DNA from 2 places in the Micromonospora sp. NPDC048930 genome. Region 2 is predicted to be linked to the other one. Evidence: riboswitches for the same ligand, from Rfam matches in the RefSeq annotation. Region 2 holds a riboswitch; the other holds the start of a gene.
What was found. Region 2 has a riboswitch for S-adenosylmethionine ahead of ACGFI9_RS15920 (aminotransferase class V-fold PLP-dependent enzyme). Riboswitches for the same ligand answer to the same signal wherever they lie in the genome.
Positions count from the first base shown of each region.

Region 1: linked by a shared signal. The riboswitch ahead of ACGFI9_RS04670 (2-isopropylmalate synthase) and the one ahead of ACGFI9_RS15920 (aminotransferase class V-fold PLP-dependent enzyme) in region 2 are both predicted to bind S-adenosylmethionine.

Region 1 is NZ_JBICUB010000001.1:1,091,570-1,098,262, reverse strand. Features, by position in the region: gene ACGFI9_RS04680 (DHA2 family efflux MFS transporter permease subunit) at 1-1,087, opposite strand, end outside; gene ACGFI9_RS04675 (MarR family winged helix-turn-helix transcriptional regulator) at 1,354-1,815, shown strand; partial or broken gene ACGFI9_RS04670 (2-isopropylmalate synthase) at 1,944-3,005, opposite strand; SAM riboswitch class IV at 3,376-3,497, opposite strand; gene ACGFI9_RS04665 (hypothetical protein) at 3,578-5,623, opposite strand; gene ACGFI9_RS04660 (hypothetical protein) at 5,784-5,996, opposite strand; gene ACGFI9_RS04655 (TetR/AcrR family transcriptional regulator) at 6,014-6,658, opposite strand.
Region 2 is NZ_JBICUB010000005.1:268,036-274,728, reverse strand. Features, by position in the region: gene ACGFI9_RS15940 (AI-2E family transporter) at 117-1,481, opposite strand; gene ACGFI9_RS15935 (GroES family chaperonin) at 1,569-1,919, shown strand; gene ACGFI9_RS15930 (hypothetical protein) at 2,001-2,168, shown strand; gene ACGFI9_RS15925 (PrsW family intramembrane metalloprotease) at 2,319-3,806, opposite strand; SAM riboswitch class IV at 3,830-3,950, shown strand; gene ACGFI9_RS15920 (aminotransferase class V-fold PLP-dependent enzyme) at 4,001-5,263, shown strand; gene ACGFI9_RS15915 (aromatic acid exporter family protein) at 5,375-6,640, opposite strand.

The sequences.
Region 1 (6,693 bases), on a different contig from region 2:
TGAACAGCGGCGCGCGTACCGCCCACAGAGTGGTTCCGGGATTGACCGCGAGTAGCGCCGCCAGCGAGGCTGCGGTGATCACGAACCCGGTGGCGAGCATCCGCCGGGGTCCGAGCCTCGAATAGAGGTGGCCTGCGACCGGCATCAGGGCTGCCATGCCCAGCGCCTGGAACATGGTCACCAGGCCGGAACCGGTCGCGTCGATGCCCATCTGCTGTTGCAGGAGCAGGGGAACAAGGAACAACGCCCCCATCAACGCGCCCGAGGTGGGCAGCATCAGCAGATTGCCGGTACGGAACAGCCGGCTCCGCAGCAGGCGCAGATCGATCATGGGTTCGGCGCTGCGCAGCTCGGCCACGACGAACGCGGCTGCCAGGGCGAGCCCGGCACCCAGCGGTGCCAGCACACCCGGGGTGGCCCATCCGTCGCGGGCACCTCGGTCGAGACCGACGAGCAGGAAGGCGAGCGCGGAGCCGCCCGTGAGGAATCCACCGAGGTCGAACCGGCCAGGATGGGCAGCTCGCTCTTCGCGGATGACGGCCACGGTGAAGATCAGCGCCAGGACGCCGATCGGGACCTTGAGGAAGAAGATCCAGCGCCAGGAGAGGGTGTCGACCATCCAACCGCCGAGCACGGGCCCGAACGCCGGCGCGATGCTCGTGGGGATGGACAGCACCGCTGAAGCCTGTGCGCGCTCGGCCGGAGGGAACGCCCGGAAGAGCATCGCAGTGCCGACGGGGGTCAGCAGCCCACCGCCGACGCCCTGAACGACCCTGGCGGTGATCAGCTCGCCGAGCGAGCCAGCAAAACCCGCCCACGCGGACGCCGTGGTGAAAACCGCAAGCGCGAACACGAATGTCCGTTTACTGCCGAATCGGTCGGACACCCAGCCCGAGGCGGGGATGAACACGGCCATGCTGACCAGGTAGCCCGTCACGAGCCACTGCAGCGCCTCGGTGCCGGCGTCGAACCGCTCACCCAGCGCGGGAAGCGCGGTGTTCAGCACCGTCATGTCGAGGATCTCCATGAACAGGCCGAACACAAACGCCGTCGCGACCAGCCACTTGTACGGCACGTGTCGCAGCATTGACTCACTCCTCTCATGGGTTGGGGTGCGCCTGTGCGGCCGAGCACATGGGTGGCGGCCGGTCACCGGACGCGGAACGTCTGGCGTCCGGCCGCGCAGATGCCTGACACGCAAATGTCTGACGCATCAGATATTAGCGCGTCAGAGAGAGCGGATAGTCCGTGGGCTGCGTCACCCGCCGGGCGAGGCCACCGGACGCCGTCACCGCGGCGGACCAGGTACGGATAAGCTTCCGCGCGAGGGCGGCGACGAGGGGAGGACAGCTCGTGACCGAGCGGCAGCAGCTGTCGACACGCCGCTACCTCGGGGTGTGGCGGCTCTATCTCGTCAGCCAGAACCTGGTCCTCAAGAAGCTCGAGCGGGAGATGCAGGCCGCCCATGGCCTGTCATTGGCGGAATTCGACGTCTTGGCCCACGTGTCCAATGCGCCGGATCAGCGGCTGCGCCTGGGGCAACTCGCGGAGGCGGTGCTGTTCACGACCGGCGGCATCACCCGCCTGCTCGACCGGCTGTGCGACGCCGGGCTACTGCGGCGGGAACGCGATCCGGCTGACCGCCGTGTCGTCCACGCCGTCCTGACCCCGACCGGCCACGACCTCTTCCAACGGGCGTCCAGGTCCCACCTGCGCGAGGTCGTGAAGCACTTCGGGAGACAGCTGACAGCGGACGAGGTCGACGCTGTCGAGGCCTTCCTGACCCGCCTGGTGGAAAGCAACCTCGAGCCATAGCGCGCCCCGCCACCACAGCGGCCGGGGTTGGCGACCCCGACAGCCTTGAGCATCGAGGCCCGATCGAAGCCGACAGCTGGTCATCGCGCACCCACGGGTCGGCTGACCGATCTGGTCGGCGTCTCATCCGCACTGTGGACCAGGTCGCCGGCGTAGGGGTGGCGCTCGTGTACCGGTAGTTGGTTGCAGTATTCGACGGCTCGTTTGATCTCGTCGATGTTGGAGAAGTCGATCATGGGGTCGATGCCCTGGGAGAACAGGTTCAGGCCCAGGGTGACCAGGTCGACGTTGCCGGTGCGTTCGCCGTTGCCGAACAGGCAGCCTTCGATCCGGTCGGCGCCGGCCAGTAGGCCCAGTTCGGCGGCGGCCACGCCGGTGCCGCGGTCGTTGTGTGGGTGCAGGCTCAGCACGAGGCTGTCGCGGCGGGGCAGGTGCCGGTGCATCCATTCGATGGAGTCGGCGTAGACGTTGGGCATGGCCATCTCGACGGTGGCGGGCAGGTTGACGATCAGCTTCCGGTCCGGGGTGGGGTCGACCACGTCGATGACCTTGGCGCACACGTCGAGGGCGTACTCCAGTTCGGTGCCGGTGTAGGACTCCGGCGAGTACTCGTAGTGGATGTCGGTGTCGGGGGTGTGGATTTCGGCGTACTTCTGGCAGAGCCGGGCGCCGGTGGTGGCGATGTCGGTGATGCCGTCGCGGTCCAGGCCGAACACCACCCGCCGCTGCAGCGTGGAGGTGGAGTTGTAGAAGTGCACGATCGCCCGGCGGGCGCCGCGCAGCGACTGGAAGGTCCGGTCGATCAGGTGCTCCCGGCACTGGGTGAGCACCTGGATGGTGACGTCTTCGGGGATCAGGTCCTGTTCGATCAGCTGCCGGACGAAGTCGTAGTCGGTCTGGCTGGCCGAGGGGAAACCGACCTCGATCTCCTTGTAGCCCATCTGCACGAGCAGTTGGAACATGCGGCGCTTGCGTTCCCGGGACATCGGGTCGATCAGGGCCTGGTTGCCGTCGCGCAGGTCCACCGCGCACCAGCGGGGGGCGGTCTCGACCCGGCGGGTCGGCCAGGCGCGGTCCGGCAGGTCGACCCGGAACTGCTGCTCGTAGGGCAGGTAACGGTGGAACGGCATCCGGCTGGGGCGCTGCCGGGCGATCGGATCGGTCTCAGCGTCGGTGACAGGTTGAGCCATCTCGGAGTGCTCCCTGGAACACGTGGCGTCAGCAGGCGGATGCGGGGCCGCGCGGGCGAGGTCCGTGGCCGGCCGGCACTCCCTGGTGACATTGCTCGGGTTAGGAACCGCCACCAGGCTGCGGCGTCGGTACCCGCGCTGCGCCTCCCGCGCGCGGTAGCGAGCGCGCCTACCGCCGGGGCAGGGGAGACGGGCCCCGGTACCGGGACGGCTCCGGCGAGCCGAACCAACAGTTTGCGCGGTGTACGCCGACGGAGGTGACGACGTCGGTACGGGTGAGGAGCTCGGCACCTTGGACGGGCAGGGCGGTGAGCGCAGGGGTCATGTCGGGCCTCCGGCAGTCCAGGGACCCCGGGGTGACAGGGGACGGGGCCCGCGCTTGCCCAGCACGCGGATCGGGCTGGGCCCGGTCATCACCCGGGGCACCCCACCGCGAACTTTGACGAGGGTTGCCGGCCAGCAAGCCGGGGCTTGTCGCTGGCACTCGTGACCTGAGCCGAAGCATAACCGTCGGACGCGGGCCACCAACTCCGAGGTGAGACTTCAGCTGCCCGCGCGGGCGAGGTACCGCATCACGGGCAGGGCGCCCCCGCGCAGACGTCGACGATCTTTCCGGTGAGCAGGAACGTCGCCTTCTGTTGCTGTGCCCCGGGCTGGGCGCGCGGGAACTCGTGCGGGTCGCTGCCGTACTCCGACCCGGCCGGAGCGAGGTTCGTCGTCGGCGGCGCGTAGGCCGCACCGCTGTTCCAGACCACCATTGCCGAGCCGGCGTACGGGTATGCCGAGATCGGCACGATGCCCCAGTACGGCTGCACGTCGCGCGACCAGCCCTCGGCGAGGGCGGGGGTGTGCAGGCGGGCGCCGATGGTGCGCGCCTCGACCTCGGCCGCGGCGGGGGAGACCTGGTGGTCGCCGAAGGCCACGTGCATCAGCACCTGATGCGCCGGGGTGCCCGGCAGCGGGTCCTCGGTCATGTGCTGGGCGTACCCGTTGGCCTCGGACCGGTCCCACAGCATCTGCAGCAGCGCGAAGATCAGCTGCTGGTCGACCTTGTTCGGGTAGTACCCGTCCATGATCGTCTGGAACGGGGCGAAGTCGACGCTGCGCTGCAGCAGCGTCGAGTAGTTCATCCCCGGCACGCCGAGCACGGAGCGGGTCCAGTCCTGAGCGACGGCGGTGAGCGCACCGCCGTTGATGCCGCCCTGGCTGTTGCCGTCGTAGTGCAACCCGCCCGGAACGTCGATCAGCGGCCGCCCGGTGGCGTCCTGGAACGCCGGGTCGGCGGCGAACCCGTCCGGGTGGATCATCGTCCGGCCGAGGAAGAGGAAGTTCAGGAAGCTCTGCTGCAGCCGGTCCGCGACCGCGGGGAAGGCGCTGAGGTCGGTGAAGGCGCCGGCCACGTACGGGACGTCGGCGTTGGCCATGCCGATCCAGCTGGTCGCGCAGAAGGTGAAGTTGTGGGTGGCCGACATGGTCCTGACGTTGCCGGCGTTGATCTCGGTCGGCCGGCCGAGCAGGCCGTGGCCGTACAGCGACAGGTGCGCCGGGTCGGCGGCGGAGGCGCTGCGCGGGATGTTGCAGACGAAGTCGGCCTGCAGCGTCGTGCCGGACGGCGTGGGCAGGGCATCGGGCGTGTGCGGCGTTCCGTCGCCGTCGGCCGGCCCGTAGTGCAGCCGTGACCCGGGCCCGCCGCTGCCGGTCAGATAGGACGGTACGCCGATGGTGCCGCTCACCTGCCGGGCGATTCGCGCGTCCTGCTCCGCCGCGTAGTTGACGACCTGGGTGACGGTGAACGTCGGTGCGGCCGCACCGAGGGTGGCGAACGCGTCGTCGCGGATCGCCAGCATCCGTCCGGTCAGGCCCGGTCGACTGGCGACGGTGAAGTCCCAGGCCAGGTAGAGGTCGTCGCGCTTGACGCCGGCCGTGGTCAGGTCGGCGAGGACTCGTTTGATCTGCGGGGCGCGGCCGTCGCGAGGGTCGGCCCCGGCACCGGTGACGTACGCCCGGAACGCGGCGGGCGCGGGGATCACAACCCCGTCCCGGTCCCGCATGCCGCGCAGGCCCACGACATACCGGGTGCTCTCGGCCAGCGCGACCGCCGGCCGGATGATGAGCAGCTGCCGGTCCGGCTGGCCGGCGGCGTGCGCGTCCAGCTCGGCCCAGTACGGCGTCCGCTCACCGGTGGCGGTGTCGAGCAGCACGATCGGCGCGTCCGGCGCCAGCGAGCGGCCGATGTCGGTGACCGGCGCGATGCCCGTGGCCGTGGTATCGAGGCCGGGCACATGGACCAGGATCGGCGTGCCCGGGCTGAAGCCGTCCTGTCGGTTCCACTCGGTCGGGTTGATCGGGACGCCCCGTACGTTCGCCGGCATGGAGGTGGCCGCGAGCTGCACCCGGCGGCCGGTGGGACTGGCCGGGTCGGGCACGGTGAAGTAGTCGTTCGGGAAGGGCAGCAGGCACGCCGTCGAGTCGATCGGGTCACAGTCACCGTGCGCGGCCAGCTGCGGTGGCACTCCGGGCGGCGGCGCCGCGGCGGCGGCCGTGCCGAGCAGCACAGCACCTGCGGTCACCAGCACGGACACGGCGAGACGGAGCCGCCTGAGGGTGGTCACACGCATCTCCTTCGACGGTGGACGGAGGCCCTGAGCCGACGGCGGGCGCGAGCCGGGGGTGGGGGCGTGCTGTTCTTCCTACGCTCGTGAACGATTCTCGGCAAGGGGCTGACCAGCCGGCCTCGCCGCCCGCCTCCAGGGTCGCGGCTCAGCGGGGGCCGCGACGTTACCGCCGGGTGCGTCCGGGAACGACCATCCTGGACGTGTCGACCAGGGAGAGTCCGATGATCCCGACGACCGGCAGGACGGTGAGCTGCCACAGCCCGGCACCGTCCCCGCCGAGCCCCGCCACCGGCCGGGCGAAGAGGACCAAGGACGAGTGGTTCCAGGCCCTGACCGCCCGTCCGCGTGCGTGCGCCCCGAGCAGCGCCGAGGCCACGTCGGCGGCCGTGACGGTCAGCCCGCTGCCGGCAACCCTTCGGGCGCCGGGCTTGGCGTCCAGGTCGAGGGTGGTGGCTCGGATGTCGGCGGGGTGAGCGCGCCGAGCAGTCCGGGGGCGGCGAGCCGCTGATAGATGCCGGCGAGGGCGGCGGGTCCGGGCCGGAAGTCCTGGTCGACCCACCAGGTGAGCAAGCCGAGGGCGGCGGAGGTGTAGAACGCGGCTGCGACCTCGACCGGTAGGTCGCTGCGGGCGGCCTCGATGTGCTGGCGCAGATGGTCGCGGAGCAGGTCGCTGACGAGCCGGTACAGGTGGCGCTGCGCGACGGTGCCGCCGCGTCGGCCGCACAGCGCCCGGTAGAGGTCCCGGTGACGGTACGCATGGGCGAAGATCACGCCGGTCGGGCTGGTCGGATGGGGTGGCACGCCGGGGCTGAGGGCGTCGAGTTCGCGCCGCAGGTCGGTGCGCAGGTCGTCGAAGCCGGCCAGCAGCAGGTCGTCCTTGTCGCGGAAGTGGGCGTAGAAGGTGGAGCGTCCCACGTCGGCGCGGTCGAGGATGTCCTGCACCCGGATCCGGTCGTAGCCCTTCTCGGGGATCAGGGCGACCAGCGCCTCACGCAGAAGACGCTGGCTACGCCGGACCCGACGGTCCTGTCCCGGCATCTCACACCCCACTTCCCGAACAGTCGCCGGCGGAT
Region 2 (6,693 bases):
CCCAAGGCGCGGGATGGCGCATGTCGCGGCCTCCGCTCGACCGGAAGCCCCGGGATGCCGCGAAACGCGACGGGCCCGTCCGCGTGGGGCCGGACCCGGTCGGCGGTTCGGGGGGGTCAGGGCGCCTGGGCGGCGACCACCACGGCGTCCGGCGGGGTGTCCGGCACGGTACGCGCGGCGAGCCGGCGGATCGCGGTGTTGAGCACCGCGATCAGCGGCACCGCGACCAGCGCGCCGGCGATCCCGGCGAGCACCACCCCGGCGGCGATCCCGATGATCACGGCGAGCGGGTGGATGGCCACCGCCCGGCCCATGATCAACGGCTGGAGCACGTGCCCCTCGACCTGCTGCACGCCGATCACCGCACCCAGGATGATCAACGCGGTGACCGGGCCGCTGTCGACCAGCGCCACCAGCACGGCCACCACGCCCGAGAGGGTGGCCCCGACGATCGGGATGAACGCCCCCAGGAAGACCAGTGCGGCCAGCGGGAACGCGAACGGGATGTCGAAGACGACCAGGAAGATCCCGATACCGACCGCGTCGATGAAGGCGACCAGCACGGTGGCCCGGACGTACGCCCCGAGCGTCGACCAGGAGGCCCGGCCGGCGTCGTCCACCTTCCAGCGCGCCTTCACCGGCAGCAGCCGGACCAGGAAGCGCCAGATCTTGTTGCCGTCCCGGAGGAAGAAGAAGGTGGCGAAGAGCACCAGGATGGTGCCGGTGAGCACCTCGGCCAGGGTGGCCGCCGTGTTGATGGCGCCGCTGGTGAACGTCTTGGTGTTCTCGTCCACCCACTTCTGCGCCTCGTCGATGTAGTTGTTGAGCTGGCTGTCGGAGAGGTGCAGCGGGCCGGTCTTGAGCCAGTTCTGGATCTGCCGGACGCCCTGCGAGGTCTTCTCGCTCAGCTCCGGCACGCCCTGGATGAACTCGTTCACCACCAGGGTCAGCGTGCCGACCACCGCGGCCAGGCCGCCGACCAGCACCACGCCGGTCGCCAGCGACCGGGGGAAGCGGACCCTGAGCAGCCAGCCGACCGCCGGGGCGAGCAGGGCGGAGAGCAGCAGCGCGACCGCCAACGGGATGATCACGATGCGGATGGTGCCGATGATGTTGAGGAGCGCCCAGGCCACGATGCCGACCACGATCAGCCGCCAGCACCAGGCCGCCGCGATCCGCAGCGCGTGCGGCACCTCGGTGTCGTCCCGGCTGGCCGTCGTGGCGTGCGTGACCGCGGGCGGTTCCGCGCCGACCACGGTCGCCGCGGCGGGCGCCGCCGGGCCCGGCGAGGACGGCGAGGCCACCCCCGGCTCCTCCGGCGCGTCGTCCGGGTCGACCCGGCCGGCCCGCGCCGATTCCCGGCCGGACTCGTACGCGCGGCGGAGCCGTCCGCGCAGCGCCTCGAAGCGGCTCAAGCGCACCTCCCGCAAACTTGGCCCGCCCACGTCACAGGGGGGACAGGATACGTCCGTCCGCCCCACCCTAGGGCGGCTCCGCCACCATTGCCCCCCTCCCGTCGCGCTCAACCACCGGATGATCGACCGTGGCGCACGCGGTAGCGTCTTCGCGTGACCGCCGACCAGAACCTCGTCGACACCGGCCTGCCGATCCGTCTGCTGCACGACCGTGTGCTGGTACGCACGGAGAACGGCGAGGGTGAGCGCCGATCCACCGCCGGCATCGTGATCCCCGCGACCGCGGCGGTGGGCAAGCGGCTGGCCTGGGCCACCGCGGTGGGCGTGGGCCCGCACGTACGCGCGATCGTCGCCGGCGACCGGGTGCTCTTCGACCCCGACGACCGCTCCGAGGTCGAACTGCACGGCCGGGCGTACGTGCTGCTGCGCGAGCGGGATGTGCACGCCGTCGCCGCCGAGCGGGTGGAGAGCGAGTCGACCGGCTCGACCGGCCTCTACCTGTAGGACCCCGCCCCCGCCCCCGGGCGTCGTTTGCACCGCTGCCCGGCGGGAAGCCCAGGCACCTCAGCGCCCTGGGGAGGGACCATGCCGGTACTGCTCAAGAAGATACTGACCTGGGGATTCTTCGCGTTCCTGATCTACTTCATGGCGTTCCGGCCGGATGGTGCCGCGCAACTGTTCAAGTCGATCGGGGCGGCCCTGATGGCCATCTTCCAGGGCTTCGGCGACTTCATGACCGGCCTGATGACCTGACCACCTCCCGCGCCGGGCGGGCCGTCAGGCGCCGGGGGGCCAGGGGGCCGCAGGGGCCCGAAGGCACGGCGCCGGACCAGCCGGGCGGGCCGTCAGGCGCCAGGGGGCCAGGGGGCCGCAGGGCGCGGGCCGTACCAGCCGGGCAGGCCGTCAGGCGCCAGGGGGCCAGGGGGCCGCAGGGCGCGGGCCGTACCAGCCGGGCGGGCCGTAGCCGAACGGGTGGGCCGGGGGCGGCGGCGGGGCGAGCACGACCGGGATCGGCACCACCGGCTCGTCCGGCGCCTCGACCGCCCGCTGCGACCCGTCCGGGAACCGCAGGTGGTAGCGCTGCCCGTCCCAGACCCCGACCGGCGCCTGCGGATCCCGCCCCACGAAGAACGACCGGTACGCGGCGATCGCGTCCAGCAGCTCCCGTTCCTCCCTAACCGTCCGGTCCCGGTCGGCCGGCTTCCGGTCCAGCCCCCGGCGCATCCCGTCGCGCAGCAGCGCCAGCCGGGTGGCCGCGAACTGGTAGCCCCGCATCGCCTTCACCCCACCGTCACCGGCCACCCGGCGAGCCCAGGTACGCGCGGCGTGCCGCCGCCCGAGGCTGCCCAGCGCGGCCACCTCCGGCGGGGTGAGCCAGCCCGCCCGGACGTAGTCCGGCAGGGTCCGCTCGGTGAGCCGCCCCTCCCACGCGCGCAACCAGATCGCCAGCCCCACCATGCCGAAGAAGATCGGCACCATCACGCCGATGTAGCCGTACAGGACGATCACCGGCTGCCCGGTGGCGACGGCCAGCGAGGGCAGCAGGTTCCAGGTGCCGTGCAGCATCATCGCGAGCAGCAGGCCGGCGATCGGGGCGAGGATGCGTACCCGCCGGTCGGCGGTGCGGGCGGCGACACCCAGCCCCACCCCGGTCATCGAGGTGAACAGCGGGTGGGCGAAGCCGAAGAGCAGGATCCGGACGATGAAGATCGCGATGACCTGCTGCGCGCCGGTGGCCGGGCCGTACTCCTCGACGCCGGTGCGGTAGCCGTAGCCGCCCAGGTAGAGGATGTTCTCCACCATGGCGAAGCCGACCGCGGAGAGCCCGCAGTAGACCAGCGCGTCGGTGACCCCGGAGAACTCCCGGCGCCGGAAGATCAGCAGCAGGATCGGCCCGGCCGCCTTGGTCAGCTCCTCGATGAACGGGGCGACCAGCACGGCGACCAGGGCGCTGGGCAGCCCCCAGTTCTGGAAGAGCTTCGCGGCTGTCTCGTTGACCAGCAACGAGACAGCGGTGGAGACGAACGCGCCCCAGGCGAAGCAGAAGATCAGGTACTTCAGCGGCTCCGGCTCGTACCGGTCCAGCCAGAGGAAGCAGGAGACCAGCACCGGCACCGGCAGGATCGCCGCGATCACGCCGACCAACAGGGCCTCGGCACCCAGGCTCTCGCCGAGGGTGAAGACCATGAACACCGCGCCCGCGGCGATCAGCAGCACCACCGCGGCGAGCGCCAGGATCCGTCGCCAGCCGAGACGGCGCAGCGGCATCCGGGGGGTCGACGACCCCGGCGGTGGGGCGGCGGGCGCGGTCGGCGGCGGCAGGGCTCCGCCGGGCGGGGTGTCGGCCATGCGGTCAGCGTAGTCACCCGCGACCCACTGGTCCGGCCGCATTCCGCCCGCTATGCTCCGGGGCAGGTCACGAGTGCCAGCGTCAAGCCCCGGCTTGCTGGCCGGCAACCCTCGTCGAGTTCGCGGTGGGGTGCCCCGGGTGATGACCGGGCCCAGCCCGAACCGCGTGCTGGGCAAGCGCGGACCCCGTCCCGGTGCCCATACCCCGGGGTCCCCTGGACCCGGGAGGTTCCGGTATGACCGTCACCCTCGTACCCTCGCTGCCCACGCCGCCGGCGCCGACCCGGCCGGACCCGCTCGGCGTGCTCGGCGTACCGGGGGAGATCAACCTTGACCACGCCGCCAGCGCGCCGTGCGCGCGGGCCGCGGCCGACGCGGTGGCCGAGCTGCTGCCCTGGTACGCGAGCGTGCACCGGGGCGCCGGGGCGCTGTCGCAGCGCTGCACGCTGGCCTACGAGCGGGCCCGGCAGACAGTCGGCGACTTCGTCGGCGCCCGCCCCGACGATCACGTGATCTTCACCCGGAACACCACCGACGCGCTCAACCTGCTGGCCCGGGCGCTGCCCGCCGGCACCACGGTGGTGACCTTCGCCGGCGAGCACCACGCCAACCTGCTGCCCTGGCCGCGCGGCTCGGTCCGGCTGCCGGTGCCGGCCAGCCCCGCCGGGGCGGTACGCGCGCTCGCCGCCGCCCTCGCCGAGCTGTCCCGCGACGCCCGGCCGGGCCTGCCGGTGCTGGTCGCGGTGACCGGGGCGAGCAACGTGACCGGGGAGCGCTGGCCGGTGGCCGAGCTGGCCCGGGTCGCCCGCCGGCACGGCGCCCGGATCCTGGTGGACGCCGCCCAGCTCGCCCCGCACGCCCCGGTGGACCTGGCCGCGCTGGACGTGGACTACCTGGCGCTCTCCGGCCACAAGCTGTACGCGCCGTTCGGCGCGGGCGTCCTCGTCGGGCGGGGCGACTGGCTGGACGCGGCGCCGCCGTACCTGGCCGGCGGCGGGGCCACCAGCCATGTCGGCGCGGCCACCCACGAGGTGCGCTGGGCGACCGGGCCGGCCCGGCACGAGGCGGGCACCCCGAACCTGCTCGGCGCGGTGGCCCTGGCGGCAGTCTGTACCGCGTTCGCCGACGCCGACCGGGACGCCCTGCACGCCCGGGAGCAGGCGCTGCTGGCCCGGCTGCGGGACGGGATCGACGCCCTGCCGCACGTGGTGGAGCTGCGGACCTTCGACCCGGACGCGCCCCGGGTGGGCATCGCCTCCTTCGTGGTCGCCGGGCGGGACTCGTCCGACGTCGCCGCCCACCTGGCCCGGGTGCACCGGATCGGGGTGCGGGACGGGCTCTTCTGCGCCCACCCCCTGGCCCGGCGGCTGCTGGCCGAGGCGGCGGCGCGCACCGGCCGGACCGACCTGCCCCCCACCGCCCTGCGCGCCAGCTTCGGCCTCGGCACCACCGAGGCCGACGTGGACGCCCTCCTCACCGCCCTGGCCACCCTCCCCTGACCGCCGCCGCCCCCTCCCAGGTCCGCACTGATTCGCGGAAAGAGTGGCCATGCACCATCGAATGACCACTCTTTCCGTGCATCAGGGGCCTGCGAACCCGTGCGCGGCGGGTCAGCCGACGGGGGGTGCGGTGGGGGGTTTGGGGGCGGGGCTCTGCTCGGCGGTCTCGCCGGTGCGCTGCTCCTTCTCGCCGAACGCCTGCCGGACCAGGCGGTTCGCCTCCTCCTGCTCGATGCCGGAGGCCACCATCAGGTCGCTGGCGGCGGTACGCACCTGCGCGATCACCACGCTGCCGGAGAAGCCGACCCCCTCCGCGTACGCCCGGCCGGCCTCGCTGACCGCGCGCAGCGCCCGCTCCCGGGCCTTCTCCGGCTCCTCCCCGACGGCGAACTCGTGCCGCAGCAGGCGTACCGACTCGGCGAGGTGGCTGACCGAGTCCGGCATCGGCTCCGGGATGGGCTCCTCGTCCTCGATCATCGTGACCGAGCGGCGGATCAGCGTGCCGCTGTTGCGCATCGCCCGGTCGATCGGCTCGGCCGCCTCGGCGTAGTGGGTCAGCTCGCTGCGCCGGTGCCAGCGGGCGGGCGAGATGGTCACGGTCTCCTTGGCACCCTCGATCGCCTCGGAGAACGCGGCCAGCTCCTCCTTGTTCTCCCGGAGCCGGAACAGCGCCTGCTGGGCCAGGTTCCGGTCCCGCTTGCGCAGCGCCTCGGCACAGGTGTCGAGCTGGGTCGCGAGCAGGTCCAGCGCCGGCCGCGCGGCCCGGTTGATCACGCGCAGCGGGTTGAGGGGCAGCAGGATCGCGGTCACCAGCAGCGCGATGCCACCGCCGATGAAGGCATCGACGAACCGTGGGACCTCCAGGTTCTGGGTGGACGGGCTGAGCGTCACGATCAGCACCGCGGTGGCCGCCGCCTGGATCACGATCGCCACGCTCGCCCCGGCGAAGATGGTCAACAGGATCGCCGCGGTCACCACCAGGCCGAGCTGCCAGGCCCCGGTGCCGAGCAGGTAGATCAGGAAGTCGCCGACGGCCACCCCGACCGCCACCCCGATGATCAGCTCCACGGTCCGGCGGAAGCGCTGGCCGACCGAGGCCGCCAAGGTGCCGACCGCCGAGATCGGCGCGAACACCGGTTGCGGGTTGTTGAGCAACCGGTGGGAGATCAGGTAGGCCAGCCCGGCCGCGAGGCCCGCCTGGACCGCCAGGCCGGCGGCCGTACGCACCCGGTGCAGGCGATCGTGCAGGGTGGCCTTGCTGCGGTTGCGCAGTTCCTCGACGGCCTCGGCGATGCGCGGCCCGTCCAGGTCGACCAGCCCTTCGCGCAGCGGGGCACGACGCAGGAACGAGGGTCGTCGCTCCCGGGCCTCGGCCATGGCCGGGACTACCCACCCCGCACCGGGTGAATCCTCGGGTTTCGGGGCGGTGC